2 regions of the Streptomyces sp. P13-3-3 genome follow, and region 2 is predicted to be linked to the other one. Evidence: riboswitches for the same ligand, from Rfam matches in the RefSeq annotation. Region 2 holds a riboswitch; the other holds the start of a gene.
What was found. Region 2 has a riboswitch for thiamine pyrophosphate ahead of thiO (glycine oxidase ThiO). Riboswitches for the same ligand answer to the same signal wherever they lie in the genome.

Region 1: another riboswitch for thiamine pyrophosphate. It lies ahead of ACQZOG_RS21905 (thiamine ABC transporter substrate-binding protein); the one in region 2 lies ahead of thiO (glycine oxidase ThiO).

Annotation. Positions count from the first base shown of each region.
Region 1 covers NZ_CP192228.1:4,760,585-4,775,576, reverse strand. The annotation lists gene ACQZOG_RS21960 (hypothetical protein) at 1-432, opposite strand, end outside; gene ACQZOG_RS21955 (gamma-aminobutyraldehyde dehydrogenase) at 546-1,985, opposite strand; gene ACQZOG_RS21950 (Lrp/AsnC family transcriptional regulator) at 2,190-2,708, shown strand; gene ACQZOG_RS21945 (aspartate aminotransferase family protein) at 2,711-4,084, shown strand; gene ACQZOG_RS21940 (ABC transporter ATP-binding protein) at 4,328-5,077, shown strand; gene ACQZOG_RS21935 (hypothetical protein) at 5,059-6,387, shown strand; gene ACQZOG_RS21930 (VOC family protein) at 6,488-6,895, shown strand; gene ACQZOG_RS21925 (LAETG motif-containing sortase-dependent surface protein) at 7,211-7,882, shown strand; gene ACQZOG_RS21920 (maleylpyruvate isomerase family mycothiol-dependent enzyme) at 7,949-8,746, opposite strand; gene ACQZOG_RS21915 (ABC transporter ATP-binding protein) at 8,771-9,946, opposite strand; gene ACQZOG_RS21910 (ABC transporter permease) at 9,947-11,623, opposite strand; gene ACQZOG_RS21905 (thiamine ABC transporter substrate-binding protein) at 11,599-12,687, opposite strand; TPP riboswitch at 12,767-12,872, opposite strand; gene rlmN (23S rRNA (adenine(2503)-C(2))-methyltransferase RlmN) at 12,897-14,003, opposite strand; gene ACQZOG_RS21895 (hypothetical protein) at 14,262-14,690, opposite strand; gene proS (proline--tRNA ligase) at 14,988-14,992, shown strand, end outside.
Region 2 covers NZ_CP192228.1:1,783,534-1,798,525, forward strand. The annotation lists gene ACQZOG_RS08050 (class II 3-deoxy-7-phosphoheptulonate synthase) at 1-962, shown strand, start outside; gene ACQZOG_RS08055 ((2Fe-2S)-binding protein) at 1,126-1,365, shown strand; gene bfr (bacterioferritin) at 1,383-1,901, opposite strand; gene ACQZOG_RS08065 (sulfite oxidase-like oxidoreductase) at 2,088-2,735, shown strand; gene ACQZOG_RS08070 (deoxyribonuclease IV) at 2,752-3,630, opposite strand; gene pknB (Stk1 family PASTA domain-containing Ser/Thr kinase) at 3,679-5,601, opposite strand; gene ACQZOG_RS08080 (thiazole synthase) at 5,723-6,517, opposite strand; gene thiS (sulfur carrier protein ThiS) at 6,520-6,741, opposite strand; gene thiO (glycine oxidase ThiO) at 6,738-7,904, opposite strand; TPP riboswitch at 7,902-8,013, opposite strand; gene ACQZOG_RS08095 (NAD(P)/FAD-dependent oxidoreductase) at 8,109-9,338, shown strand; gene ACQZOG_RS08100 (Rv2175c family DNA-binding protein) at 9,406-9,771, shown strand; gene thiE (thiamine phosphate synthase) at 10,063-10,722, shown strand; gene metF (methylenetetrahydrofolate reductase [NAD(P)H]) at 10,849-11,772, shown strand; gene ACQZOG_RS08115 (hypothetical protein) at 11,829-12,764, shown strand; gene ACQZOG_RS08120 (phytoene desaturase family protein) at 12,825-14,309, opposite strand; gene ACQZOG_RS08125 (TetR/AcrR family transcriptional regulator) at 14,737-14,992, opposite strand, start outside.

The DNA.
Region 1 (14,992 bases), 3.0 Mb from region 2:
CACCCCGAACGCCATGTCGACGACGCTCCACCAGAAGGGAATGCCGCGGACCGGCCCGCAGATCAGGGCGAGGGGGATGACGCCGGCACAGGCGATCAGGCCGAACTCGACGACCCAGACGTTGCGTACGGGGTCCCGGTAGGGGCCGAGGAAGGCGACCGCGATGACGAGGTGGGCGAACGCCAGCCAGTCGGTGCCGTAGAGCAGGAAGGGGTGGTCGGCGTCGGCGGTGTCGAGCCCGTCCCCTACGCGTTCGATCCACTCCATGAGGCCGGGCAGGCGCTCGGGCGCCCCGAGGGACCGCAACGCCTCCTCGGTCCAGCGCAGTTCGTGCACCAGCGGGAAGGCCGTGACCCCGCTGAGCACCAGGCAGACGACGAAGAACACCAGCCACACGCGAATGCCCTTGAGCAGGGCGGCTCTGTCGCTCATGACAGGAGCGTACGCCTGAAGTTGAACATGTTCAAAAAACATCTCGGGCGCCCTCCGGAAACACGTCGGCCCCGGACGGTGCGCTGCACCGCCCGGGGCCGACGTCCTGAGGGTCAGTCCTCCAGGGACGTCATCACGTGCTTGATCCGCGTGTAGTCGTCGAAGCCGTAGGCCGACAGGTCCTTGCCGTAGCCCGACTTCTTGAAGCCGCCGTGCGGCATCTCCGCGACCAGCGGGATGTGGGTGTTGATCCACACGCAGCCGAAGTCCAGCTTCTTGGACATCCGCATCGCGCGGGCGTGGTCCTTGGTCCACACCGACGAAGCCAGCGCGTAGTCCACGCCGTTGGCGTACGCGACGGCCTGGTCCTCGTCCGTGAAGGACTGGACGGTGATGACCGGGCCGAAGACCTCCTGCTGGATGATCTCGTCGTCCTGCTTGAGGCCCGAGACCACGGTCGGCGCGTAGAAGTAGCCCTTGTCGCCGACCCGCTTGCCGCCGGCCTCGACGCGCGCGTGGGCGGGCAGCCGCTCGATGAAGGTCTCGACCTGCTTGAGCTGGTTGGGGTTGTTGAGCGGGCCGTAGAGGACGTCCTCGTCGTCGGGCATGCCCGTCTTGATGTCGGACGCCGCCTTGGCGAGCGCCTGGACGAACTCGTCGTGCACGGACTCGTGCACCAGCACGCGCGTGGCGGCCGTGCAGTCCTGGCCTGCGTTGAAGTAGCCGGCCTCGGAGATGCCCGCCACGGCCTTGGCGATGTCGACGTCCTCGAAGACCACGACCGGGGCCTTGCCGCCCAGCTCCAGGTGGACCCGCTTGAGGTCCTTGGAGGCGGACTCGGCGACCGCCATGCCCGCGCGCACGGAGCCGGTGATGGAGGCCATCGCCGGGGTCGGGTGCTCGACCATCAGGCGGCCGGTGTCACGGTCGCCGCAGACGACGTTGAAGACGCCCTTGGGCAGGATCGAGCCGAGGATCTCGGCGATCAGGACCGTGGAGGCGGGGGTGGTGTCCGAGGGCTTGAGGACGACCGTGTTGCCCGCGGCGATCGCCGGGGCGAACTTCCACACGGCCATCATCATCGGGTAGTTCCAGGGCGCGACCTGGGCGCAGACGCCGACCGGCTCACGGCGCACGAAGGAGGTCAGGCCCTCCATGTACTCGCCGGCGCCCTTGCCCTCGAGCATCCGCGCCGCGCCCGCGAAGAAGCGGATCTGGTCCACCATCGGCGGGATCTCCTCGGTGCGGGTCAGCCCGGTGGGCTTGCCCGTGTTCTCCACCTCGGCGGCGATGAGTTCCTCGGCGCGCTCCTCGAAGGCGTCCGCGACCTTCAGCAGTGCCCTCTGCCGCTCGGCCGGGGTGGTGTCGCGCCAGCCGGGGAAGGCCTCGGCGGCGGCCGCCATCGCGGCGTCGACGTCCGCGGCACCGGACAGCGGAGCCGTCGCGTACGCCTCGCCGGTCGCGGGGTTGACCACCTCGGTGGTCCGTCCGTCGGCGGCGTCCCGGAACTCACCGCCGATGTAGTTGCGCAGACGACGCAGCTCGGTGCTCACTGCAGGCCCTCCTGGTGTTTCTCGTGGGTGCCCGGGGTGTCGGGTGTGTACGGGGAGAGGTGTCCAACCTCTGAGACACCCACCCTAGACGGACGGCTGACGTTTTCAACACCCCCACTCCCCCCGCATCTGCGAAATCCGCAAGCATGAGCTTCGTTAACAACGGATTTCATCGATCGAGCCTTGCGAAACTGTCGATACGTCGTGCACAGTGACCTCGTGGCCAGTCGAAGCGCAGACCCCAAGGACTCCCGCGAGTCCAAGAACGGCGGCGGACCGCAGTTGGACGCCGTCTCCCTCGCCATCATCGAGCAGCTCCAGGAGGACGGCCGCCGGCCGTACGCCGCGATCGGCAAGGCCGTGGGCCTGTCCGAGGCGGCCGTGCGCCAGCGGGTGCAGAAGCTGCTCGACCAGGGCGTGATGCAGATCGTCGCCGTCACGGACCCGCTCACCGTGGGCTTCCGCCGGCAGGCGATGGTCGGCGTCAACGTCGAGGGCGACGTGGAGGCCGTCGCCGACGCGCTGGCCGCGATGGCCGAATGCGAGTACGTGGTGATGACCGCCGGCTCCTTCGACCTGATGGTCGAGATCGTCTGCGAGGACGACGACCACCTGCTGGAGGTCATCAACAAGCGCATCCGTGCCGTGCCCGGGGTGCGCTCGACCGAGAGTTTCGTCTACCTCAAGCTCAAGAAGCAGACCTACATGTGGGGAACCCGATAACCGTGAGCACCGACACCCCCAAGGACCTCAGCAAGTCCGCGTACGACCACCTGTGGATGCACTTCACCCGCATGTCGTCGTACGAGAACGCGCCCGTCCCCACCATCGTCCGCGGTGAGGGCACCCACATCTGGGACGATAAGGGCAGGCGCTACCTCGACGGCCTGGCGGGCCTGTTCGTGGTGCAGGCCGGTCACGGCCGCCAGGAGCTCGCCGAGACGGCCGCCAAGCAGGCGCAGGAGCTGGCGTTCTTCCCGGTCTGGTCCTACGCCCACCCCAAGGCCGTCGAGCTCGCGGAGCGGCTCGCGCACGAGGCGCCCGGCGACCTCAACAAGGTCTTCTTCACCACCGGCGGCGGCGAGGCGGTGGAGACCGCCTGGAAGCTCGCCAAGCAGTACTTCAAGCTGACCGGCAAGCCGACCAAGTACAAGGTCATCTCCCGCGCGGTCGCCTACCACGGCACCCCGCAGGGCGCCCTGTCCATCACGGGCCTGCCGGCGCTGAAGGCGCCCTTCGAGCCTCTGGTGCCGGGCGCGCACAAGGTGCCGAACACCAACATCTACCGGGCGCCGATCCACGGTGACGACCCGGAGGCGTTCGGCCGCTGGGCCGCCGACCAGATCGAGCAGCAGATCCTCTTCGAGGGCCCGGACACGGTCGCCGCGGTCTTCCTGGAGCCCGTGCAGAACGCGGGCGGCTGCTTCCCGCCCCCGCCCGGCTACTTCCAGCGGGTCCGCGAGATCTGCGACCAGTACGACGTGCTGCTCGTCTCCGACGAGGTCATCTGCGCCTTCGGCCGGCTCGGCACCACCTTCGCCTGCGACAAGTTCGGCTACGTCCCGGACATGATCACCTGCGCCAAGGGCATGACCTCCGGCTACTCCCCCATCGGCGCGTGCATCGTCTCGGACCGGCTCGCCGAGCCGTTCTACCAGGGCGACAACACCTTCCTGCACGGCTACACCTTCGGCGGTCACCCGGTGTCGGCTGCGGTCGGCGTCGCCAACCTCGACCTGTTCGAGCGCGAGGGCCTCAACCAGCACGTCCTCGACAACGAGGGCGCGTTCCGCGCCACCCTGGAGAAGCTGCACGACCTGCCGATCGTCGGCGACGTCCGCGGCAACGGCTTCTTCTACGGCATCGAGCTGGTCAAGGACAAGGCGACCAAGGAGTCCTTCGACGCCGACGAGACCGAGCGCGTCCTGTACGGCTTCCTCTCCAAGAAGCTGTTCGAGAACGGCCTGTACTGCCGGGCCGACGACCGCGGCGACCCGGTCATCCAGCTCGCGCCGCCGCTGATCTCGAACCAGGAGACGTTCGACGAGATCGAGCAGATCCTGCGCGCGACGCTCACGGAGGCGTGGACGAAGCTGTAGGCCGACGAGCTGATCGCGGACGTAGGCCGTCCGAGGTACCGATCTTCCCTTTGAATGATCAACACCGGCCCCGGTGCCGCCCGTTCGAGTGAGAAACGGCGGCCCGGGGCCGCGTGCTGTCCGACCGCCCGCCACCGCCTGCCTAGCGTGCCCAGTGACCGATCGGCCCGCCCTTCGTTCCCCCGGACGGGGGAATTACCCGAAGAGCGCACGGCATTTCCGATCCGAACCGAGGTGTACGCCATGGTGGCCCCACCGGACAACGACGTGCTCTGGGCGCGCGCCCTGCACTTCCGTCACGACGACGGCTCGCCCGGCCTGAGCGGGGTCTCGCTCGGTGTCCGGGAGGGCGAGATCCTCGCCGTCTCAGGCCCGCGCGGCAGCGGCAAGTCGACCCTGCTGCGCTGTCTGTCCGGCCTGGTGCCCGCGAACGACGGCGAGGTCTGGTTCAACAGCGTGCCCGTGCACACCATGGGTCCGGCGGCCCGGGAGCGGCTGCGCCGCGACCGGTTCGGCTGGATCGACCCGGCCCCGGTGCTGGTGCCCGAGCTGAACGTGTGGGAGAACGCCGCGCTGCCCCTCATGCTGCGCGGCACCGGGCGCCGCCGCGCGAAGGCGGCCGCCCTGGAGTGGCTGGAGCGTCTCGACGTCGGCGACCGGGCGCGCAGGCACCCCGTGGAGCTGACGCACGCGGAGCGCCAGCGCGTGTGCATCGCCCGGGCACTGGCCCCGGCGCCGTCGGTGCTGTTCGCCGACGAGCCGACCGCCCCGCTGCACCGCGTCGACCGCGCCCACGTACTGCGCACCTTGACCACGGCGGCCCGTTCGCACGGCATCACCGTGGTCCTGGCGACGCACGAGGCGCAGACCGCCGCCCTCGCCGACCGCACGGTGTCGCTGCTCGACGGACGGTGCGTGCGGACCGTCCACCTCCCCCCGGTCTCCGGACCGGCCGAGTCGGAAGGCCGGGCGGCGTGCTCGCTCTCCGTCTGAGCCTCGGGGCGCAGCCCGCCGTCCAGGTCCGCAGGCTCCTCGTCGCGGGCGCGTCGGCCGGCACGGGTTTCCTGCTGCTGAGCGCCCTCGGCCACGCCCTGAGCCACCCCGACCCCGCCGCCTCCGCGCTCCGGCTGGCCTGGTGCGCGGGCCCGCTGGCGTCCACCGTCTACCTCGCGCTCGCGGTCGCCCGCACCGACCCGGCGACCCGGCCCCGGCCCGGTCTGTCGGCGGTCGGGCTCGGCCCGGTCAAGCTGATGGCGATCTCGGCGGCGACCACGGCCGCGGCCTGCCTGCTCGGTTCCGTGCTGGCGCTGCTGGTCTTCCTCCAGCTCCGCGGCGACCTGACCGGGATGCCCCTCGGCGGAGGCGCGCGGGAGTTCCTGGCCGCGGGGCGCCCCCTGCCGCTCCCGGCCGCGCTGACACTGCTGGCCCTGGTGCCGCTCAGCGCGTCGGCCGCGGTGGCCATGACGCTGCGGCCGCGCGACCCGGTGACGGGCGCGGGCCGGACGGCACCGGCGTACGGCCGGTTCGGCGCCTACCGGCGCACGCCGGTGCGGGAGTCCTTCGGCGCGTACGGGCGGTTCGGCCGGCAGTTCGGGGCCGCCGCGCGCGAGCGGCGCACGGCCACGGAGCTGCCCGCGCCGGAGCAGGCCGGCGCGGAGGCGCCCTCGGCCGACGCGGCGGAGGAAACCGCCGACGGCTCCCCCGCCGTGGTCCCGCCCCCCGTGTCGACCGCCGCCCCGTCGGGGCTGCCCTGGGGGATCGCGGTGCTCGCGGTGGGGCTGGCGGTGGAGGCGCTGACGAGCCGTACCGGCTCCGAGGGCGGTCCGGCGGCGTTCCTCGGGCTGGCCCTGACCTCCCTCGGACTGGCCCTGGTCGGACCCGGACTCGCCCATCTGTGCGGGCGGCTGCTCCAGGCGGTGCGGCCGGGCGCGCTGCGACTGCTGGCCGGGCGGGTGCTGATGACGGAGGCGACGCGCATCGGACGCCCGCTGGGCGTGGTCTGCGCGGTGGTGTCGGCCGCGTACGCGATGGCGTCGCTGCACGACCGGGACGACCCGTCGGCCGGTCCGCTCGTGGTGCTCGGGGTGCTGCTGGTGGTCGGCTGCACGGTGGCGACGCTGCTCACCGCGGCCGTCGAGGCCAAGCAGGCGCACGCGGACACCACGGCCTCGCTGCGGCGGCTGGGGGCGCCCGCGGGGACGCTGCGCCGGGCCGCCGTCCTGCGCGCGGCCGCGCTGCTCGCCCTGTTCGGACCGCTCACCGTGGCAGTGGCCGAGCTGTCGGCGTGGCCGCTGGGCGGCTGAGCGGACACGGCCGAAAAAACCTTCCCCCTGGGCGATGAGTTCCGCTCGGACCCGGGGTCTACCCCCTCGAACGGCACCACTTACAGGGAGAGGCCCCGTCATGTACCAGCAGATGATCTTCGTGAACCTGCCCGTCGAGAACATCGACGCGTCGCGGACGTTCTACACGGCGCTCGGCTACTCCATCAACGAGCAGTTCAGCGACGAGTCCACGGCGTCCGTCGTGATCAGCGACACGATCATCGCGATGCTGCTGACCAAGGAGAAGTACGCGCAGTTCACGAAGAAGGAGATCGCGGACGCCCGCACGAGCAGCGAGGTACTGCTGGCGCTGAGCGCCGAGAGCCGGGAGAAGGTCGACGAACTGGTGGAGAAGGCGCTGGCGGCGGGCGGCTCCGTGGCCGGTGACACCCAGGACCTCGGCTTCATGTACGGCCGCTCCTTCGACGACCTCGACGGCCACACCTGGGAGGTCGTCTGGATGGACCCGGCGGCCGTGGAGGGCTGACGGCAACGTAGGCTGGCGGCAGGGGTGTTGTCCTGCCGCCGGCCTTAACTGCGCCTCCGTTCACGGTCGGTGACCGTTCTCGGACGCTGCGGCCGAATCGATGCGGTCCCGAGGGCGCGTAAACGTACGGGTGGTTAACAAATAGGCAAAGCCCGGGTCCCCGGTAGGCATATGCGTTGACACTACTTATGCGGCGCTTATAGACCTGGGAGCCTCATGGGAGTGCTGATTCTTCATCACGCCTCCCTCAACCCCCCGCATTTGCGCATCATGTAAAGGACAAACGTGGCAGTTCTGTCCGTATCACGCCGTACCGTGACCCGCTCCGTGCGCGCCCTCGGTGTCGTCTCCGCGTCCGCCGCGCTCGCGCTCGGTGCCGCCGGCAACGCCGCGGCGTGCAACATCAACGAGTTCTCGGCCGAGGCCAAGTGCGAAGGTGACAAGGGTGTCATCACCGTCACCGACGTCGACCCGGCCGGCGTCCCCGCCACCGTGACCGTGTTCCTCCAGAACAACGGCGCCGACATCGAGAAGATCGGCGAGCAGGTGGTCAAGGGGTCCAAGAAGGGCACCACCATCACCTTCGAGGAGGACTGGAAGCCCAACGCCGAGTACCGCATCCACGTCACGGCCAAGCCGTACGTGGACGAGGACATCAAGCCGAACCTGGTGACGCCGTCGACGCCGTGCAAGGAGGACGAGGAGGAGTCCCCGTCCCCCGAGCCGACGCCGTCGGAGGAGACCTCGGCCCCGGCCGAGGAGAGCGAGGAGCCGACCCCGGCCCCGTCGGAGAGCACGAGCGAGAGCGCTCCCCCGGCGGACACGTCGGACAACGCCCCGTCCCCGGCCGGTGAGTCCAACCTCGCCGAGACCGGCGCCAACTCCAACACCGGCATGATCGCCGGTGTCGCGGCCGCCCTGGTCGCCATCGGTGGCGGCGCCGTCTTCTTCGGCATGCGCCGCCGCGGGGCGAACAGCCAGCGCTGACGCCTCACGGAAACGCCTGCGGCCCGTCCCCGAACCGGGGGCGGGCCGCTCGCCGTTGAGCTGCCGTCAGCCGAACGTGGCCCGGTCCAGCCAGTGTTCGAGCACCGAGCGCTCACCGAGGACCTCGATGCGGGCGTCGTCCAGCGGGATACGGCGGTAGAAGGCGAGCAGCACCCAGGTGAGCGGCCCGCGCAGCGCGACCGTGGCCTTCTCGTGGTCCCGGCTCCAGGACACCCCCTCCTCGTCCAGCCTGATCAGCCACTCCGCCTCGGCCTCGGGTCCGGTGTCGGTGGCGTGCAGGTGGATCGTGCGCAGGGGTCCGCGCAGCTCGTGCACCTCGTCGTCGGGCAGCGTCCGCTGCGCCCACTCCACGATCTCCAGCCACTCGTCGACCGCGTCGGCGGCCACCTCGGGCGCGACCTCGTAGGGCAGTCCGGCGGCGAGCGTGGCGTCCGCGCGGTGCACGGTCACCTCATGGGTCATACGGCGGGCCCAGAAGCCGGCGTTCTCGATGCCCGCCCAGCTCCACACCCGGGCGTCCGGCCCGGCATCCCGCAGCGCGCCGACGGCCAGGTCGCCGCTCTCCGCCAGCCAGGCGTCCAGGACGGCGGCGTCCCCGCGCGCCTCGGGCCCGTCGAAGCCCGGCACGTCCTCCTCGGGGGTCTCCTTCTCGGCCCCCGTCCGCACCATCAGAGCCATCCAGCGCAGGGCGCCGCCGAGGTGCCGTACGAGTTGTTCCAGCGTCCAGTCGGGTGTGGTCGGCACCGCGCGGGACAGGTCCGCCCCCGAGGTCACCACCGACCTCAACTCCCCGATCTGATGGGCGATCTCGTCGCAGTAGCGCTCGTGAGCCAGTCGTGTCATGCCGCTCACCCTAGGCAACGGCGATCAGCCGAGCACGGCGATTTCCGCGCCGTCGAACTCCACGCCGGTGACGTCCCCGACGTCCGGGGCGTCCCGCAGCGCGCAGGCCGCCTCCAGCGGGGGCGCGTCCTCCGGCTGGAGACGCACGGCGACATGGGTGCCGCGGAAGGTGCGCGCGGTCACCGTGCAGCGCAGTCCCTCCCCGGCCGGGACCAGCCGGACCCCGGCCGGCCGGACCAGCAGGGGCCGCGTGCCCTCGGGCGCGTCCGGCGGCACCGGCACCTTGCCCCAGGGAGTGACGGCGACGCCGTCGGCGACGCTCGCCTCGACGACGTTCTCGAAGCCGAGGAAGCGGGCCACGAAGGCGTCGGCGGGCCGCTGCCACACCTCGAGCGGCGTGCCGGACTGGGCGATCCGCCCGTCGCGCATCACCACCACCCGGTCGGCGAGCGCGAACGCCTCGCCCTGGTCGTGCGTCACGGCCAGCACCGTGGTGCCCAGCCGGCCGAACAGGTCCCGCAGTTCGACGACGAGACGCTCCCTGAGCGACCGGTCGAGCTGGCCGAGCGGCTCGTCGAGCATCAGCAGCCGCGGGCTGGGCGCGAGCGCACGGGCCAGCGCCACCCGCTGCTGCTCACCCCCGGACAGGGCGGCGACGGCCCGCCCGGACGCCCCGGGCAGCCCGACCAGCTCCAGCAACTCCTTCACGCGCCGCACCTGTTCGGCGCGGGGCGCGCCGTGCATGCGCAGGCCGAAGGCCACGTTGCCTCCCACGTCCCGCTGCGGGAACAGCTGGTGGTCCTGGAACATCAGCCCGACGCCCCGCCGGTGCGCGGGCACGCCCGCCTGGTCACGACCGTCGAGCAGGACCCGCCCGGCGTCCAGCGGCTGGAGCCCGGCGACCGCGCGCAGCAGCGTGGACTTGCCGCTGCCGCTGGGCCCGAGCACGCACACGATCTCGTGCTCGGCGACACCGAGGCCGACGGAGTCCAGCGCGGCCCGGCCGCCGAAGCGGACGGTCGCGTCCTCGAGACGCAGCAGGCTGTCGGCGGGCGGCTTGCCGTGGACGGACGGCGTGCCGTGGACGGGCAGGTGGCTGTCGGTGGGCGGCTGCCTGTCGGTGGACGGCCGGCTCTCGGTAGGCGGCTGGTTCTCGGTGGGCAGCTGGGCCCCGGTGGGCGGCTGGCTGTCGGTGGGCATCTAGAACTCCCCCGTCCGGTCGGTCCGCAGCCGCTCCAGCACGAGCAGAGCCACGGCGCACACGATCATCAGAATCGTCGACAGGGCCATCGCCTGCCCGTAGTTGAGGTCCCCGGGCCGCCCCAGCAGCCGCGCCACGGCCACCGGCAGGGTGGGGTTGTCCGGCCGCGCGATGAACACCGTCGCCCCGAACTCCCCCAGCGACACCGCGAAGGCGAACCCGGCGGCGATCAGCAGCGCCCGCCGCACCAGCGGCAGGTCCACCTCCCGCCACGCCCGCCACGGCGACGCCCCCAGCACCGACGCCGCCTCCCTGAGCCGCACGTCCACCGCGCGCAGCACCGGCAGCATGGTCCGTACGACGAAGGGGACGCCGACCAGTGCCTGCGCGAGCGGCACCAGGATCCAGGAGGCGCGCAGGTCCAGCGGGGGCTCGTCGAGAGCGATGAGGAAGCCGAAGCCGACGGTCACCGCGGACACGCCGAGGGGCAGCATCAGCAGCGCGTCGAACCCGCGCACCAGCCGTCCCGCGTCCCGCCGGGTCAGCGCGACGGCGGCGAGACCGCCGATCACCACGGCGATCACGGTGGCGGTGACGGCGTAGCGCAGGGAGTTGCCGATCGCCTCGATCGGGGCGACCAGGAAGACGCCGCCGTCGGCCTCGGTCAGCGCCCGGTAGTAGGCGAGACCGACGCCGGCGAAGGACCGCTGCACCAGAACGGCGAGCGGCAGGAGCAGGAGGACGACGACCGTGGCGACGACCCCGCCGAGCAGCGCCCACTGCCCGGCCCCGCGCGGGCGGCGGGCGGTGGCCGAGGCGTCGACGAGCCGCAGCGCGGTCTCCCGGCGCCGCACGGTCCAGGCGTGCAGGGCGAGGATCGCACCGACGGCGACGAACTGGATCAGCGTGAGGACGGCGGCCGTGGACAGGTCGAAGATGTCCGCGGTCTGCCGGTAGATCTCCACCTCCAGGGTGGAGAAGGCGGGTCCGCCGAGGATCTGCACCACGCCGAACGACGTGAAGGTGAAGAGGAAGGCCATCAGCGCGGCGGCGGCCACGGCGGGCGCGAGCGCCGGGAGGGTGACCGTGCGCCAGGCGGTGAGGCGGGAGGCGCCGAGCATCCGCGCGGCCTCCTCCTGGCGCGGGTCGAGCTGCGCCCACAGCCCGCCCACGGTGCGGACGACCACGGCGTAGTTGAAGAAGACGTGCGCGAGGAGGATCGCCCAGACCGTGGTGTCCAGGCGCACGCCCCACAGCTCGTCCAGCAGCCCGCCGCGCCCGACGAGCGCCATGAACGCCGTGCCGACGACGACCGTCGGCAGCACGAACGGCACGGTGATCACCGCGCGCAGCACCTGTCGGCCGGGGAAGTCGAAGCGGGCCAGGGCGTAGGCGCCAGGCAGGGCGATCACCAGGGTGAGGGCCGTGGAGAGGAGCGCCTGCCAGGTGGTGAACCACAGCACCTGGCGGATGTCGGACTGGCCGAGCACGTCCGCGATCCGCCCGGGCTGCCAGCCGCCGTCGGTCTTCAGCCCTCGGGCGACGATCGCGGCGACCGGGTAGGCGAAGAAGACGGCGAAGAACGCGGCCGGCACGGCCATGAGGCCGAGCCGGGCCGCGTTGCGGCGCCACCATCCGGGCCGCCGCGGTGTCACTTCAGTACGAGCGAGGTCCACGACTTGACCCACTGGTCACGGTTTTCGGCGATCTTCGCCGGGTCCATGGTCCGCGGCTCCTTCGCCTGCGGCCCGAACTGCACGAACTCCTCCGGCACCTGGGCGCCCTCACGCACCGGATACACGAACATGTTGAGCGGCATGTCCTCCTGGAAGGTCTTGCCGGCCATGAAGTCCAGGAGCGCCTTGCCGCCCTCGGGGTTCCTGGCGTTGCTCAGCAGACCGGCGTACTCGACCTGGCGGAAGCAGGTGCCCTCGGCGACGCCGGTGGGCGCCGTGTCGGGCCGCGGGTCGGCGTAGATCACCTCGGCGGGCGGCGAGGAGGCGTACGACACGACGAGCGGGCGGTCGGCCTTGGCCTTCTTGCCACCGGCCGAGCCGGAGAACTCCTCGTTGTACGCCTGCTCCCAGCCGTCGACGACCTTGACGCCGTTGTCCTTGAGCTTCCCCCAGTAGTCCTCCCACCCCTTGTCCCCGTACTCGGCGGCGGTGCCGAGCAGGAAGCCGAGGCCGGGCGAGGAGGTGGCGGCGTTCTCGACGACGAGGAGGTCCTTGTAGGCGGGCTTGGCCAGGTCGTCGAAGGTCTTCGGCGGGGTCAGCTTCTTCTTCTGGAACCACGCCTTGTCGTAGTTGACGCAGACGTCGCCGGTGTCGACGGGGGTGACGCGGTGCTTGTCCTCGTCGACCCGGTACTCGGGCAGGATCAGGTCGGAGCCCTTGGCCTCGTAGGACTGGAAGAGGCCGTTGTCGAGGGCGCGGGACAGCAGGGTGTTGTCGACGCCGAAGAAGACGTCGCCCTGGGGGTTGTCCTTGGTCAGGATCGCCTTGTTCACGGCCTGCCCGGCGTCGCCGTCCTCGAGGACCTTGAGCTTGTATCCGGACTGCTTCTCGAAGGCGGCGACGACGTCCTCGGACACGGCCCACGAGTTGTGACTGACGAGGGTCACGGTCTTCGAGCCCTCGCCGCCGGCGCCGCCGCCGTCCCCGCCGGACGAGCCGCAGGCGGACAGTGTGACGAGCCCCAGCCCGACGGCCAGGACGGTGACCTTCTTGGTGATGCCCACTTGATTCCTCCTGGAGTGACCAGGAAGAGACGCGGCCCTGCCCGGGATCCCCGGCGGGGTCCCGGGCAGGGCGCAACAGCTCGAGTGATGACCGATCTCCCTACCCAGAATGACCTGGGCCAGGTTCGGAGGGTCTGCGGCCGGTGCCGCACTCTCAGCGCTGTGGCGCTCCCCTGTCGGAATATGCAGATGTGTTGACGCCGGTCAGACTACCGCTCGGTGGCGGCGAGCTGACCACACGCCCCGTCGATCTCCTGACCACGGGTGTCCCGGATCGTCACCGGCACACCGTGCGCGGCGATCGCCTCGACGAACGCCTTCTCGTCCTCGGGCCGCGACGCGGTCCACTTGGAGCCGGGCGTCGGGTTGAGCGGGATGAGGTTGACGTGCACGGGACGCCCCTTGAGCATGCGCCCGAGCCGGTCACCGCGCCACGCCTGATCGTTGATGTCCCGGATCAGCGCGTACTCGATGGACAGCCGGCGCCCGGACTTCGCCGCGTACTCGAACCCGGCGTCGAGCACCTCGCGCACCTTCCACCGTGTGTTCACGGGGACGAGGGTGTCGCGGAGCTCGTCGTCGGGGGCGTGCAGCGAGATCGCCAGGCGGCACTTGAAGCCCTCGTCGGAGAACCGGTGGATCGCCGGGACGAGACCGACGGTGGACACGGTGATCCCGCGCTGCGACAGGCCGAGGCCGTCGGGCTCGGGGTCGGTGAGGCGGCGGATGGCGCCGACGACGCGGTTGTAGTTGGCGAGGGGCTCGCCCATGCCCATGAACACGATGTTGCTCAGCCGCGCGGGCCCGCCGGGCACCTCGCCCTCGCGGAGCGCGCGCATGCCGTCGACGATCTGGTGCACGATCTCGGCGGTGGACAGGTTCCGGTCCAGCCCCGCCTGCCCGGTCGCGCAGAACGGGCAGTTCATGCCGCAGCCGGCCTGCGAGCTGATGCACATGGTGACCCGGTCCGGGTACCGCATCAGCACGGACTCGACGAGCGTCCCGTCGAACAGCTTCCACAGCGTCTTGCGGGTCGTCCCCTGGTCGGTGGACAGGTGCCGCACGACGCTCATCAGCTCGGGAAGCAGCGCTTCCCGCAGCTTGCCGCGCGAACCGGCGGGGATGTCGGTCCACTGCTCCGGATCGTGCGCGTACCGCGCGAAGTAGTGCTGCGAGAGCTGCTTGGCACGGAACGGCTTCTCACCGACCGCGACGACCGCCTCCTTGCGCTCGGCAGGCGTGAGATCGGCAAGATGCCGCGGCGGCTTCTTGGCTCCGCGCGGCGCGACGAATGTAAGTTCTCCGGGCTTAGGCATGGCTGTACCAGTGTCGCAGATCCAGATGGGTGACCTGCGGGTGTCGGGGGCCACACCTGTCGGTGGGGGGCGTCGCTGGTCGCTCTTGAGCGCCTCCGACGGCCCGGGGGCGATCACTCGACGCTTGCGCGCCACTCATCGAGCCGTGCCGCCGAGTGCCGTTGCCGTCCATCGTCGGCGCTGTCAGCACAGCCGTCGTCGCCGTGGGCGACACCGCACCGCTTCATTAGTTCGGTCACAGTGGTCGGCGACCAAGCATCAAGCGCCGACACCGTCGGTCGCCGAGCCGTCGGTGACCGGCTTGGTACGTCGTCGTCCGGCGTCGTTGACGTCAGCGGTGGATGCCAGTGCGCGACTCAGCGGGAAGGCCGCACTCAGCACCAATACGCCGAAGAGCGTCATGGGCAAGAGCCCGACCGGACGGACGAAGGCAGCCGGGTGCGTCAGGACGGCATCCCACTGAACCCACCAGTTCGCAGTGAGGTCGACGAGCATGATGCCAGCACAAAGGAGCGGCCCGAGTGGGTGGACACGGACGGTCAGCAGGGCCGCCAACGGATCCAGCAGGAGGAGAGCGTGGAACAGCAGTTGCACCGGTACCGGCGCGTAGCTGTACGCGGCCGGCCCGCCCGCCACCAAGAAGTACGCGTGCGCCACCGTTCCTTCGAGAAATCCGACGACGTACACAGCCACCAACCACCGAGCCCACGTCGGGCGACTCCCCCACCGCATTCCGATCACTCTAGGCCGCCAGCTCGTCAGAGGCGCCGGATCCGACGACGATCGGACATCACCGGTGTGAAAGATCCCGTATGCGGATCAGGCTGACCCGCAGACGCTGGCGTACCACACGTCGGATCTGTGGCTGCTGGTGCCCGCAGTTCCCCAGACGGAGTGCAGCAGGAAGAGGGCGTTGCCGCGGGGCTGCCGGTCACGCCGTAATCGGGTCGCGCCCCGGCCGGGCCGCGTCCTACTCTGCGCGCCATGGC
Region 2 (14,992 bases):
GCGTGACGCTGCCGACGTACCGGGGCGACTCGGTCAACGGCTTCGAGTTCACCGAAGAGGCCCGGATCCCGGACCCCGAGCGGCTGAAGCGGATGTACCACGCGTCGGCGTCCACGCTGAACCTGGTGCGCGCCTTCACCACCGGCGGTTACGCCGACCTGCGCCAGGTCCACGCCTGGAACCAGGACTTCGTGAAGTCGTCGCCGTCCGGTCAGCGCTACGAGCAGCTGGCGCGGGAGATCGACCAGGCGCTGAACTTCATGCAGGCGTGCGGCGCCGAGCCGGAGGAGTTCAAGACCGTCGAGTTCTTCTCGTCGCACGAGGCGCTGCTGCTCGACTACGAGTCGGCGCTCACCCGCGTGGACTCCCGCACGGGCCAGCTGTACGACGTCTCCGGGCACATGGTGTGGATCGGCGAGCGCACCCGGCAGCTGGACCACGCGCACGTGGAGTTCGCCTCGCGGATCCGCAACCCGATCGGCATCAAGCTCGGCCCGACCACGACGGCCGAGGAGGCGCTGCAGTACATCGACCGCCTCGACCCGGACCGGGAGCCCGGCCGGCTGACGTTCATCGTGCGGATGGGCGCGGACAAGATCCGCGACAAGCTCCCCGAGCTGGTGGAGAAGGTGACCGCGTCCGGCGCGACCGTGGCGTGGGTGACGGACCCGATGCACGGCAACACCTTCGAGGCCGCCTCCGGGCACAAGACCCGCCGCTTCGACGACGTGCTCGACGAGGTGAAGGGCTTCTTCGAGGTCCACAAGGAGCTGGGCACCCACCCGGGCGGCATCCATGTGGAGCTCACGGGTGACGACGTCACCGAGTGCGTGGGCGGCGGCGACGAGATCTTCGTCGACGATCTGCACCAGCGCTACGAGACGGCGTGCGACCCGCGGCTGAACCGCAGCCAGTCGCTCGACCTGGCGTTCCTGGTCGCGGAGATGTACCGGGACCAGTGACCGGCCGGGCCGGCTGACAGCAGTCGGGGGTGGGGCGTGTCTCACACGGGATCACGCCCCACCCCCCTTTTCCGCCCTCGAAGGGCGCAGGTAAGGTTAGGTTTGCCTCACCGACGGAGGGTCGGTACGGCACGACCCCAGTCCTCGTCGGGAGGTGACCCGCGTGTTCGTCTGCAGCTGCTTCGGCGTGACCGAGGAACAGGTGAAGAGCCACGCGGAAGCCGGTGCCTGTACCCCCCGGCAGATCGCCTCCGCCTGCAAGGCGGGCACGGACTGCGGCGGCTGCGTCCGGCGCATCCAGGCGCTGCTCGGCCGCGGCGCCTGCCCCCGGCGGCAGCTCATCGACGAGGGCGGGCAGCCGCTCGTGGCAGAGGTCGCGACGGAGGTCCCGGAAGCCGCCTAGGCGGTTCCCCGACGCCGTCAGGGCGTCTTGAACCCGTGCGTCCCGGGGCCCGAGGGGTCCGGCTGGGTCTGCTCGATCACCGTCGACAGGTACAGCGCCTCGCCCAGTTTGTCGATCAGCTCCAGCTGGGTGTCCAGGTAGTCGATGTGGTGCTCCTCGTCGGCCAGGATGGCCTCGAAGATGTTGGCCGAGGTGATGTCGTTCTTGTTGCGCATGACCTCGACGCCGCGGCGGAGCCGGTCGATCGCCTCGAGCTCGATCTCGCGGTCGGCCTGGAACATCTCGGTGACGGTCTGCCCGACGCGGACGTGGAACAGCCGCTGGTAGTTCGGCAGGCCGTCCAGCAGGAGGATCCGGTCGGTGAGCAGCTCGGCGTGACGCATCTCGTCGAAGGACTCGTCGCGGGTGTACTTGGCGAGCTTGTACCAGCCCTTGTGGTCCTGGAGCTTGGAGTGCAGGAAGTACTGGTTGATCGCCGTCAGCTCGGCGGTCAGCTGCTCGTTGAGGAACTCGATGACCTCGGGATCGCCCTGCATGGCGCGGGCTCCTTCCGCGTGGGGGGAAATGTGCGGGTCGGGGCGCATGATTGCACCGGTATGAAAGATCGTCCAGTAAGTCTCGACTTAGTAAGTAATCCCATACTTGGCCCGTTCTGGCCATGAATGACCGAATGTGCGCGGCCCGGTTCAGGAGCATGGCCCCCGGTCTGTCAGGATGGAGACATGGGTCAGCCGGCGGAACGCGAATCGGGGGAGCGCGCGACACGAGGAGCGGCGGATCTCCAGCTCCCGCCGGGACAGCGGCTCCAGAAGGGCTGGCCGGTCACCCACTACGGGCCCGTCCCCAGGTTCCGCCCGGAGCGCTGGGAGTTCCGGGTCTTCGGCGCCACCGCCGACGGCGAGAAGCACTGCTGGACCCACGAGGAGTTCACGGCGCTGCCGTACACCACCGTCGAGGCCGACCTGCACTGCGTGACCAAGTTCAGCATGGTCGGCGCCGAGTGGGGCGGGATCCCGGCGCGCACGGTCGTGGAGATCGCCCCGCCCGCACCGGACGTCACCCATGTGATGGTGTGGGCCGAGTACGGATTCAGCTCCAACCTGCGGCTCGAGGACTTCACGTCCGACCGCACCCTCTTCGCCACCCACAAGGACGGTGAGCTGCTCACCGCCGAGCACGGCTTCCCGCTGCGCCTGATCGTGCCGCACCTGTACGCGTGGAAGGGCCCGAAATGGGTCCGCGGGGTGGAGTACATGACCGCCGACCGCCGTGGCTTCTGGGAGGAGCGCGGCTACCACAACGTCGGCGACCCCTGGCGGGAGCAGCGCTACTCCTACCAGGAGGAGCCCGGGGACGGCCCCGAGCTCTGACCCACCCCGCCGGCTCTCAGCCGTCGCGGAGCTTCTTCAGCCGCTCCACGTCCGCCGCGTGCCCCTCCTTGCCGCCGGGCGTCTCGATCACCAGCGGTACGCCCGCGGTCTCCGGGTGCGTCATGAGGTCCCGGAACGGGTCCTCGCCGACGTGTCCCGCGCCGATGTTGGCGTGCCGGTCCTTGTGCGCGCCGACGACGTCCTTGGAGTCGTTGGCGTGGATCAGCCTCAGCCGTCCCGTGCCGACGGTCGCGGCCAGCTCGTCCAGGGTGCGGTGCGCGCCGCCGGGCGCGGCCAGGTCGTGGCCGGCCGCGAAGACATGGCAGGTGTCCAGGCAGACGCCCAGCTTCGGATGGGCGTCCAACCGCTCGAAGTACGGGCCCAGGTCCTCGACCAGGGAGCACAGCGAGGCGCCCTGTCCGGCGGTCGGCTCCAGCAACAGGTACGGGTCGTCGTCGCGGGTCAGCTCGTCCAGCAGCGGCAGCATGTGCTCCCGTACCTGCGCCAGTGCCACCGCGCGCTCGCGTCCGCCCGTCGCGCTGCCGGTGTGCACCACCACGCCCAGCGCGCCGATCTCCCGGCCGCGGCGCAGCGAGTGCCGCAGGGACTCCACCGACCGCTCCACGGTCGCCGGGGTGTGGGACCCGAAGTTGATCAGGTACGGGGCGTGCACGTACGCCGGGACCGACGCCTCGGCGCAGGCCGCGCGGAACGCCTCGTCCTGGAGCGGGTTGCCGGCGGGGGTGGCCCAGCCGCGCGGGTTGGCGACGAAGACCTGCACGGTCTCGGCCCCCAGGTCACGGGCGTAGGGCAGGCCGACGGAATGCAGGCCCCCGGCCACGGGCACGTGACTGCCGATCGGGTTGCGGGCGGGGCCGGACGGGTGACTCTTCACCCGTCAAGGGTGTCACGGCCGCGCGCGTCACCCGGACGGCCCCCTCCGTCACCTGATCTTGAGGGTGATCGTCGAGCCCTTGGGCGCGGTCTCGCCGCCGTCCACCGACTGGTCCTTGACGGTGTCGCCGAACAGGCCCAGCAGGCCGCGGTCCTCCTTCACCCCGAACCCGGCGCCCTCCAGCTTCTCCCGGGCCTCGTCCACGCTGTCGCCGACGACGTCCGGCACCTCGACCATCTCCGGGCCCTTGGACAGGGTGAGGGTGACCGTGTCGCCCTCGGCGGCCTCACCGCCGGCGCCCGGGGTCTGCCGGGCCACCTGGCCCGCGTCGTGCTCCGAGTGGACCCGCCCGTCGGCGATCTCCACCTTGAGCCCGGCCTCCTCCAGCTCGGCGCGCGCGTCCTCCGGGTCGTCGCCGGTGACGTCGGGCACGTCCACGGGGCTGCCCTTGCTCACCGTCAGCTTCACCGCGGTGTCCGCGCGGACCTTGGTGCCCTTGCCCGGCTCGGTGGAGATCACCGCGTCCCTGGGCACGGAGTCGCTGAACTCCCGGGTCACCATGCCCGGCTTCAGACCCTCGTCCTCCAGCAGGGACCGGGCCTTGTCCAGGCGGTAGCCGTCCAGGTCGGGCACCCGCACGGTCTGCGGGCCCTTGGACACGGCCAGGGACACCGAGGCGCTGCCGCGGACGCGGGCGCCCGCCGCCGGGTCGGTGCTGATCACCTTGCCGCGCTCGACGGTGTCGCTGTACTCCTCCGTGACCTCGCCGACGTCCAGTCCGGCCTCGGCGAGCCGGTCGCGGGCCTCCTGCTCGGTCTTCGACAGCACCGGCGGGACCTTGGTGAACTGCCCGGAGTTGATGTACCAGATGCCGGCGCCCAGGCCGAGCACCAGCAGCACGGCCACGACGATCGCCGCCGGTCCGCGGTGCAGCGCCGTGCGGCGCCGGGGCGGCAGCGGGGGAGGGGAACGGAAGCGGCTGGTGCGGTCGACCGCGCCGTCGTCGTCCTCGTTCACGGGAAGGGGACGCGGCACGGTGAGGGAGCGCGGGATGACGCTGGTGCGGTCGCCGGCGTTGTCGTGCTCCGCGGACAGCGCCTGCGGGGGCATCGCGTCGAGCTGCTCGTCGGTGAGCCGGCCGCGCGACTCGCGGGTCAGGGCGAACAGCGCCACCGCGTCGGCCGGGCGGACCTCGGCGTCGCGCGCGGTCGCCGCCCCGACCAGCGCGTCCAGCGCCGGCGCCAGACCGGGCACCACCGCGGAGGGCGGCGGCACGTCGTCGTGCAGATGCTTGTAGAGGACGATCGCGGGGGAGTCGCCGTCGTGCGGCTTCTCGCCGGTCAGCATCTCGTAGAGCAGGATGCCGCAGGCGTACACGTCGACGCGGGGGTCGGCGGTGCCGTGCTCTATCTGTTCCGGGGCCAGGTAGGAGACGGTGCCCAGCACCGTGCCCGTGCTGTTGGTGACCGTGTCCACCGAGCGGACCAGGCCGAAGTCGGCGACCTTGACCCGGCCGTCGTCCCCGATCAGCACGTTCTCCGGCTTCATGTCGCGGTGCACGAACCCCGCGCGGTGGGCGGCGCCCAGCGCGGCCAGCACCGGCTCCAGGATGTCCAGCGCGGCCCGCGCCTGCAGCGCCCCGCGCTCCCGCAGCACGTCTCGCAGCGTGCAGCCCGGGATGTACTCCATCGCCAGGTAGACGTACCCCGCGTCGGTGCCCTGGTCGAAGACCTGGACGACGTTCGGATGGGCCAGCCGGGCGACGGACTTGGCCTCGCGGATGAAGCGCTCCACGAAACCGGCGTCGGTGGCCAGCGAGGGGTGCATCACCTTGAGCGCGAGGATCCGGTCGAGGCGGGTGTCCAGGGCCCGGTAGACCGTGGCCATCCCGCCGACGGCGATCCGCGCCTCGACGCGGTAACGGCCGTCGAGCACCTGCCCGACCAGCGGGTCCTGAAGGGTCGTGTCCACGCAGCGAGTCTACGAGTCCGTGAGGACAGCCCCGGCCCGTTCAACCGCCGTTGGAGCGGACCTGTGACCTGTGTTACCCGACCGCGTCCGAATCGAGGCCGACGCCGGGCTGCCGGGCGCCTCAGAACGCGGGCCGTTCCGGGTCCAGCTCCGCCCGGCCCTCGGCCGGCGAGGACGCCCGCGCGAAGTGGCGCCGGGGGATGCGCCCGGCCCGCCGTGCGAGCCGGCCCGCCTCCACCGCGTTCCGCATCGCGGACGCCATCAGCACCGGCTCCTGCGCGCGCGTCACCGCGGACGCCAGCATCACGCCCGCGCACCCCAGCTCCATGGCCAGCGCCGCGTCCGACGCCGTGCCGGCCCCCGCGTCGAGGATCACCGGCACGCCCGCGCGCTCCACGATCAGCTCGAAGTTGTGCGGGTTGCGGATGCCGAGGCCGGAGCCGATCGGCGAGCCCAGCGGCATCACCGCCGCGCACCCCACGTCCTCCAGCTTCCGCGCCAGCACCGGGTCGTCGTTGGTGTACGGCAGCACCGTGAACCCGTCGTCGACCAGCGTCTCCGCCGCGTCCAGCAGCTCCACCGGGTCCGGCAGCAGGGTGCGCTCGTCCGCCACGACCTCCAGCTTCACCAGATCCGTGCCCAGCGCCTCCCGGGCCAGCCGCGCGGTGAGCACGGCCTCCCCGGCGGTGAAGCAGCCGGCCGTGTTCGGCAGCACCTCCACGCCCAGCTTCCGCAGCACCGACAGCACCGACCCCTGCACCGAGGGGTCCACCCGCCGCATCGCGACGGTCGTCAGCTCCGTGCCGGACGCCACCAGCGCCCGCTCCAGCACGTCGAGGCTCGGCGCCCCGCCGGTGCCCATGATCAGCCGGGACGTGTAGGTCCGCCCGCCGAGGACGAGGGGATCGTCGGCCATGGTCAGCCTCCTTGGACGGCGGTGAGGACCTCCACCCGGTCCCCTTCGGACAGGGGGGTGGCGGGCCACTGCGCGCGCGGGACGACGGTTTCGTTGAGGGCGGCCGCCACTCCGGAGGGCGCCGCGGTGAGCGACCTGACGACGAGGTCGAGGGCCGTGCCGGGCGGGACCTGACGGCTCTCGCCGTTGACGGTGACGGTGACCGTGGTGACCGGGGCGTTCATACGGACTGCTCCGCGAGGACGGGGGCGCCGAAGCGCCGGGGGGTGAACGGAAGGGCCTCGTCGGGCAGCTCGCCGGTGGTCAGCACCCGCGCCATGGCGTCGCCGGTGACGGGCGTCAGCAGCACGCCGTTGCGGTGGTGCCCGGTGGCCAGCAGCAGCCCGTCGAGGCGGGTCGGGCCGAGCAGGGGCGCGTTGTCGGGGGAGCCGGGGCGCAGTCCCGCGAGCGTCTCGGTGAGCGGCAGCTCGGTGAGGCCGGGCACCAGGTCGTGGGCGTCGCGCAGCAGCTCGTAGACGCCGCCCGCGGTGACCGTGGTGTCCCAGCCCATCTCCTCGCTGGTCGCGCCGATCACCAGCTCGCCGCTCTCGCGCGGCACCAGGTAGACGTGGCTGCCGCGCACCACCGCCCGCACCGTGCGGCTCAGGAACGGCTCGGGACGGTCCGGCATGGTCAGCCGCAGCACCTGCCCCTTCACCGGACGCACCGGAGGCAGCACCTCCGCGGGCACGCCCACCAGCCGCCCGCTCCAGCTGCCGCCCGCCAGCACCACCTGGCCCGCGCCCAGCTCGCCGCCGTCCGCCGTGACCACGCCGGTCGCGCGGTCGCCGGTGACGACGAGCCGCTCGGCCCAGGCGCGGTGCAGGATGACGCCGGCCCGCTCGCAGGCGGTGAGCAGCGCGGACGCCAGCCGACGCGGGTCGATCTGGTGGTCGCCGTCCACCCGCAGCCCGCCCCGCACACCCGGCGCCAGCATCGGCTCCAGGCGCCGGCACTCCCGCCCGGTCAGCCACTGCGAGTCCAGTCCGGAACGCTCGTGCAGGGCGTGCAGCTCCCGCAGGTGGGCGCGGTCGTCGGCGTCCAGCGCCACGGCGAGGGTGCCGCAGCGGCGGTAGCCGAGGTCCTGGCCGGTGAGGTCGGACAGCTCGGCCGCGAAGTCGGGGTAGCGGCGGGCCGAGGCCAGGTTGAGGCCGAGCAGCGTCTGCTCGCCGTGGTGCAGCTCGGTGACGGCGGCCAGCATCCCGGCCGCCACCCGGGCGGCGCCCCCGCCCGGATCGGGGTCCACGACCGTCGTGGCGAGACCGGCCTGCGCGGCCCGCCAGGCCGTCACCAGACCGATGATCCCGCCCCCGACGACGAGGACGTCTGCGGTACGCGTGGGCGACATGGGCGTCCAGCCCCTCCCTTCGCCGGCATGACCCGGATCAGGTTCGTACGGTCGGAGGCCGCCAGCCTCCCTCTCAGCCCGGTGCGCCCGGGCTCCCGCGAGTGCGTGTACGCGGGCCACCCTAGCCCGCGCCGCGCCGCAGCCGTAAGGGACCCCGCGCGGCCGCGGTCCGGCGCGGCGGGCACGGGTGTCTATGGTGAGCGGGTGAGCGAGCAGACGCAGGAACCGGGAGGGGCCGCGCCGCGCCGGGTCGTGGTGGCGGGCGCGGGCATGGCGGGCGTGCAGACCGCTGCGGCGCTGCGGGAGCGGGGCTTCACCGGCGAGGTGACGCTGATCGGCGCGGAACCCCACCAGCCGTACGACCGGCCGCCGTTGTCCAAGGCGGTGCTGCTGGGCACCGCCGAGAGCTCCGCCTTCGAGGTGGACTTCGAGGAGCTCGGGATCGAGCTGCGGCTGGGCTGCGAGGTGACCGGCCTGCGCCCCGGCGACCACGAGCTGGACACCGAGGCCGGGCCCGTCCCGTACGACGTGCTGGTCATCGCCACCGGGGCCGAACCGCTGCGGCTGCCCGGCGCGGAGGGCGTGCCCGGCGTGCACCTGCTGCGCACCCTGGACGACGCCGAACGGCTGCGGCCGGTGCTCGCCGGCCGGCACGACATCGTGGTCGTCGGCGCGGGCTGGATCGGCGCGGAGTTCGCCACGGCCGCCCGGGAGGCGGGCTGCGCGGTCACCGTCGTGGAGGCCGAGGAACGGCCGCTGGCGGGCGTGCTGCCCGCGGAGGTGGCCGCGCCGATGACCGCCTGGTACGCGCAGGCCGGCGTCGGCTTGCGCACCCACGCGCGCGTGGCGCGCGTCGAGCCCGGCGCCGTGCTCCTCGACGACGGCACCCGGCTGCCCGCCGGCGCGGTCGTCGTCGGCATCGGCGCCCGCCCCGCCACCGCCTGGCTGGCCGGGTCCGGGATCGCCCTCGGCACGCACGGCGAAGTCCTCGCCGACGCGCACCTGGCGGCCTCCCTGCCCGACGTGTACGCCGTCGGCGACTGCGCGTCCTTCCCGTCGGCCCGCTACGGCGAGCGGCTCCTCGTCCACCACTGGGACAACGCCCTCCAGGGGCCGCGCACCGTCGCCGCGAACATCGTCGGCGGGGGCCGCGAGGTGTACGACCCGGTGCCGTACTTCTGGTCCGAGCAGTTCGGGCGGTTCGTGCAGTACGCCGGGCACCACGCGGACGCCGACCGCACGGTGTGGCGCGGCGACCCGGCCGACCCGGCGTGGAGCGTGTGCTGGCTGCGCGGGGACCGGCTGGTCGCGCTGCTCGCGGTGGGACGGCCCCGCGACCTGGCGCAGGGGCGGCGGCTGATCGGGTCGGGCGCCGCGGTGGACCCGGAGCGGGTGGCGGACCCGGCGCGGCCGCTGAAGTCGGCGACGGTCTGACCGACTCGCCCACGCGCCGGGACGGGGCTGACTTCCGACTGTCGGTGGCAGGTGGCAGGCTTGTCCCGTGACCGAGATTGACGCAAAGATCGATGCTCTCGTCCCCGCCTGGCTCACCCTCCCCGACATCGCCGAGAAGTTCGGCGTCGAGGTGACGCGCGTCCGGCAGCTGGTCAAGGAGGGCCAGCTCATCGCCGTGCGCCGCGGTGAGAACCGTGCGCTGCACGTCCCCGCCGCCTTCATCGACGGGGACAAGGTCGTCAAGGGCCTGACCGGGACCCTGACGCTCCTGCGGGACGACGGCTTCACGGTCGAAGAGATGCTGGAGTGGCTCTTCACCCCCGACCCCAGCCTGCCGGGCACCCCCGCGCAGGCCCTCGCGGAGAACCGCGGCACGGAGGTGAAGCGCAGGGCCCAGGCCCTGGCAGTCTGACGCACGTTCCCCGTGACGCCCCAAGGGGCGCGGGGAACTGCGCGCCCAGCCCTCACGTACCCGCAGGGCAGAATCGCGCGACGCCGGGCCCGTATGGTCCGACCGACGTTCCGGTGACCGCCTGAGGGGCGCGGGGAACTGCGCGCCAAGCCCCCACGCACCCGCAGGCACCCCCCGACCGGGAGCGGCGCGAGCCGCCGCTCCCGGATCCCACGTGCCGCCAGGCACGACATAGGGTTCCGCCGACGAGCCCGCCTGCCCGCAGCGCGACCCGAACCCCGGGGGGAACCCATGACCCACACCCCACGCACCCACCTCACCGACGCCCGCGTCTACCTCTGCACCGACGCCCGCAAGCGTCAGGGCGACCTCCCCGACTTCCTGGACGCCGTCCTCGCCCACGGCGTGGACATCGTGCAGCTCCGCGACAAGGGCATGGAGGCCGCCGAAGAGCTCGAGCACCTCGAGGTCTTCGCCGACGCCTGCGCCCGGCACGGCAAGCTGCTCGCGGTCAACGACCGCGCCGACGTCGCGCACGCGGCCCGCGCCGACGTCCTCCACCTGGGCCAGGGCGACCTGCCCGTCCCCGCCGCCCGGGCGATCCTCGGCGACGACACACTCGTCGGCCGGTCCACCCATGCCGAGGACGAGGCCGCCGCGGCCGCCGTCCAGCCCGGCGTGGACTACTTCTGCACCGGCCCCTGCTGGCCCACCCCCACCAAGCCCGGCCGCCCCGCGCCCGGCCTGGACCTCGTCCGGTACACCGCGGGGCTCGGCACCGACCGCCCGTGGTTCGCGATCGGCGGCATCGATCTCGCCAACCTCGACCAGGTGCTGGACGCCGGCGCCCGCAGGGTGGTCGTGGTCCGCGCCCTCACCGAGGCGGACGACCCGGGCGCCGCCGCCGCCGAGCTGTCCAGGCGCGTCCGGGAGGCGGCGGACGCCGGCTGACGAGCGACCGGCCCGCCGGGACCAGCGCGTCTCAAGTTTGTCCACACTGTGGACGCCAAGTCGGCAAATCAGACAAATATCCCGCTTCTGGTTGGGGGTCCGCCCACCCGTGGCTACCCTGCCCGTATGGCCCTCGGAACCGCATCCACCAGGACGGACCGCGCACGCACCGTGCGCGACATGCTCGCCAGCGGGAAGGCGACGTACTCGTTCGAGTTCTGGGCCCCCAAGACGGAGAAGGGCGAGCGGAACCTCTGGAACGCGCTCCGCAGGATCGAGGCCGTCGCGCCCAGCTTCGTCTCCGTGACCTACGGCGCGGGCGGCTCCACCCGGGCCGGCACGGTCAAGGCGACCGAGCAGATCGCCGCCGACACCACCCTCACCCCGGTCGCCCACCTCACGGCGGTGGAGCACTCCGTCGCCGAGCTGCGCAACATCATCGGCCAGTACGCCGACGCCGGGATCCGCAACATGCTGGCCGTGCGCGGCGACCCGCCCGGCGACCCGATGGGCGACTGGGTCCCGCACCCCCAGGGCCTCACCTACGCGGCCGAACTGGTGCGGCTCATCAAGGAGTCGGGAGACTTCTGCGTGGGCGTCGCCGCCTTCCCCGAGATGCACCCGCGGTCCGCGGACTGGGACACCGACGTCGCCCACTTCGTGGACAAGTGCCGGGCCGGCGCCGACTACGCGATCACCCAGATGTTCTTCCAGCCGGAGTCGTACCTGCGGCTGCGTGACCGAGTCGACGCGGCGGGCTGCGAGACGCCCGTGATTCCCGAGGTCATGCCTGTGACCAGCGTGAAGATGCTGGAACGGTTGCCAAAGCTCAGTAATGCGGTGTTCCCCGACGCCCTCAAAGAGCGGATCCTCACAGCGAAGGACGATCCGGCGGCGGTACGCTCCATCGGTATCGACTTCGCCACGGAGTTCTGCGCACGGCTGCTGGCCGAAGGAGTGCCCGGTCTGCACTTCATCACGCTCAACAACTCCACGGCGACGCTGGAAATCTACGAGAACCTGGGTCTGCACCACCCGCCGCAGGCCTAGACCGGTCGCACGCGCATACGACACACTGCGTAACGACCACTGGGAGAGGGGCGTACATGGGCTGGACGGTCCTCTACATCGCGTTCGGCATCGTCGCGCTGTGGTTGCTGGGTGAGGTGCTCCTGCAGTACAAGGCGCGCCTGCGCTGGCGGCTGCTCGCCTTCGTCGGGTTCCTCGGCGTCGTGTTCGGCGTGCTGATCCCGTCCGTGGTGGTGATCGGACTGGGCGCCGCGGCCTTCGCCGTCGGGCAGACCTACGTCACGCTGTCGTTCCGCCGCGGCTTCCAGGCCGGCTGGGCGGTCAACGCGCCGATGCTGTCCGCCGTGAAGGGGCGCCGCGACGAGCCGACACTGGAGGTCACCGACCTCGAGGCGTCCGGCGACCGCGCCGACGCGTTCGACACCGGCCCCGTGACGGCCGGTTACGGCGCCGACGACGAATACGACCGCGACGACGTCTTCACGCCCGCCGCCGACCGTCAGACGGCCGCGGAGTCCACCGCCGTCTACGAGCCGCAGCCGATGCCCGACGACACCGGGTCCTACGGCGTCTACGGCGACCAGGGGTACGCGGGCCAGGGTCAGGACCAGTACGCGGGCCAGGACCAGTACGCCGCGACCGCGCAGACCGCCGACCCCAACTACGCCTACGACTACTCGGGTTACGGGCAGCAGCAGGGCTACGACACCGGCCAGCAGTACGCCGCGTACTCCGACCCGTACATCGGCAACACCACCTACGGCGGCGGCACGTACGACACGGGCTACACGGACCAGCAGTACGCCCAGCAGGGCTACGCGGCCCAGGACCCGTACGCCACGGGCGGTTACGGCGGCGAGACCCCGGCCGGCGGCCTGTGGGTGCCGCAGCAGCGCAGCGCCGACGACCCGTACGGCGGCGAACTCCCGCCCGAGCAGCAGTACCCGTACCAGGACGGCGGCCAGCAGCAGGGCGCCCAGGGCAACGGGTACGACGAGCAGTACCGCTACTGAGCGGACGGGCGGCCACGGGCGGCCGAGGACGCCCTCAACCGCCCGTGACGCGGCCCGAGTTCACTGGGAGCCGCGGAAGTCCGGCCCCTCCACGACCAGTCCGGCGACCAGCGCCCCCGACATCCCCGCGTGCGGCAGCCCGCCGCCGGGGTGCGACCAGCCGCCGACGGTGAAAAGCCCCGGCAGCCGCGTGGTGTTGGACGCGTGCAGGAACCGGCCGTCCGCCGCGGCGAGCGCCGGCGCCGGCACAGCGCCGCCCTCCGCGCCCGTCTCCCGCTCGACGTCCTCGGGCGTGCGCACCTCGTGCCACAGCAGCCGGTCCCGCAGGTCCGGCACCGCCCGCGCGGCGGCCGTGATCATCCGCTCCGCGAACTCCTCGGCACCGTCCGCCCCGGGGGGCGCCACCGCCGTCACGGTCACCGCCTCGTGCCCGGCGTCCGGCACCAGCGCCGGATCGTCCGGCCGCAGCACGGTCACGGTCGGTTCGGAGGGCAGCCCGCCGCCGGACAGCGCGTCCAGCTCCGCCGCACGGTCCCGGGTGTGCACCACCGTCCGGTGCGGGGTGCTCTCCGGGCGGGCACCGCGCAGCGCCAGCAGCACCGTCGTCCGGCTCGCCCCGTCCCGCCGGGCGGGCACCTCGCCCTCACCGCGCAGCCGCGTGCCGCACATCCGCTCCAGCGGCCCGGGACCGACCCCCGCGACCACCAGGTCCGCCTCCACCGCCGTGCCGTCGGCGAGTTCCACGCCCGCCGCCCGGCCGTCCTTCTCCCGCACCGCGGTGACCTCCGCGCCGAACCGGAACTCCACCCGGCGGGCCAGACACCGCTCGTACATCGCCCGCGCCAGCTCCCGCAGCCCGCCCCGCACGTACCAGGTGCCGAAGGCGTGCTCCATGTACGGCAGCACCGCCGCGCTCGCCGGCGTCGTCCGCGGGTCCAGGCCGAACGCCAGGGCGTGGCTCTCCAGCAGCGCCCGCAGCCGCGGGTCGCGCAGCTCCCACTCGCCGACCTCGGCCAGCGTGGCCGCCTGGCGCACGCGCAGCAGCCGCCGGTGCGGGACCGCCGGGTAGGGCTCGCGCCCGGCCAGCACCCGCCAGTTGGGCCACAGCGGCTCCTCCAGCAGCGGGCGGCGCGCCCGGTCCCAGGCCTCGCGGGCCCGCACCAGGAAGTCGCCCCAGCGCCGCGCCGCGTCCGCGCCCAGCGCCTCCTCCACCGCGGAGACCACGCCCGCGCGGGAGGCGTTCGGCAGGGAGACCTCGGTGCCGTCCGCGAAGACGTGGTGCGACGACGGGTCGGCCTGCACCAGCTCGACGCACTCCTCCAGCGGCTCCCGGCCCGTCTTCACGAACAGGTCCCGGTAGACGGCCGGCAGCGGCAGCAGCCCGGGGCCCGTGTCGAAGGCGAACCCGTCCCGCTCCCGGCGGCGCAGCGCGCCGCCGTACGTCTCCGTCCGCTCGTACACCGCCACCCGGTGGCCCGCGACGGCCAGCCGGGCGGCGGCCGCCAGCGCGCCCGCACCGGCGCCGATCACCGCAATCCGTGCCATGTCAGGGACTTTATCCGCCGCCGGTCAGGGGCCCGGCCCCGAGTGTCCGCGCCCCCGCAGCGTGACCGCGCGGACGCGCGCCGTGGTGGGCCCGCGTGCGCAGGCGTGAGTACAGGTACCTAGCCGGCGAGATGAGTACGGCGGCGGATGGGCCGCGGCCGGTGGGAACGGGAGAGTGGAGACCACGGAGAGAGGGCCCGGGCCCACGGAACCGGCGACACGGGGTGCCGGAACGGGGACCGGCCCGCGATCCGCTCCTTCCGCCGGCGCCGTCGGCGGGAGCGAGGCACGGGGGAACCCGGGGGAACGACCGCGACGGGGGTTCCACGGGGGGACGTGGGGAACAGGGAGGCGCCGGCCCGGCCGGTGGCCCGCGGGGGACGCGGCCACCGACGGACCGGCGCCTTCGCGTGTCCGGCGCCGGTGACTACTGGCCGCGGCCGCTGACCCGGCCCTGGAGCAGCCGCGACAGCGCCGCGTGCACGTCGTCCAGGGACCGCTCGGGCTGGAACGACTTCCAGTCGAGCGCCGCCACCAGCACCATGCCCACCAGCGCCGCCGCCGTCAGCGGGACGTCGATCTCCTCGCTGAACTCCCCGGCCGCCACGCCCTCGCGCAGCACCCCCTCGACCACCGCCACGGCCTGCTGCCGCACCACCATCAGCGTGGACTGCCAGGCCCGG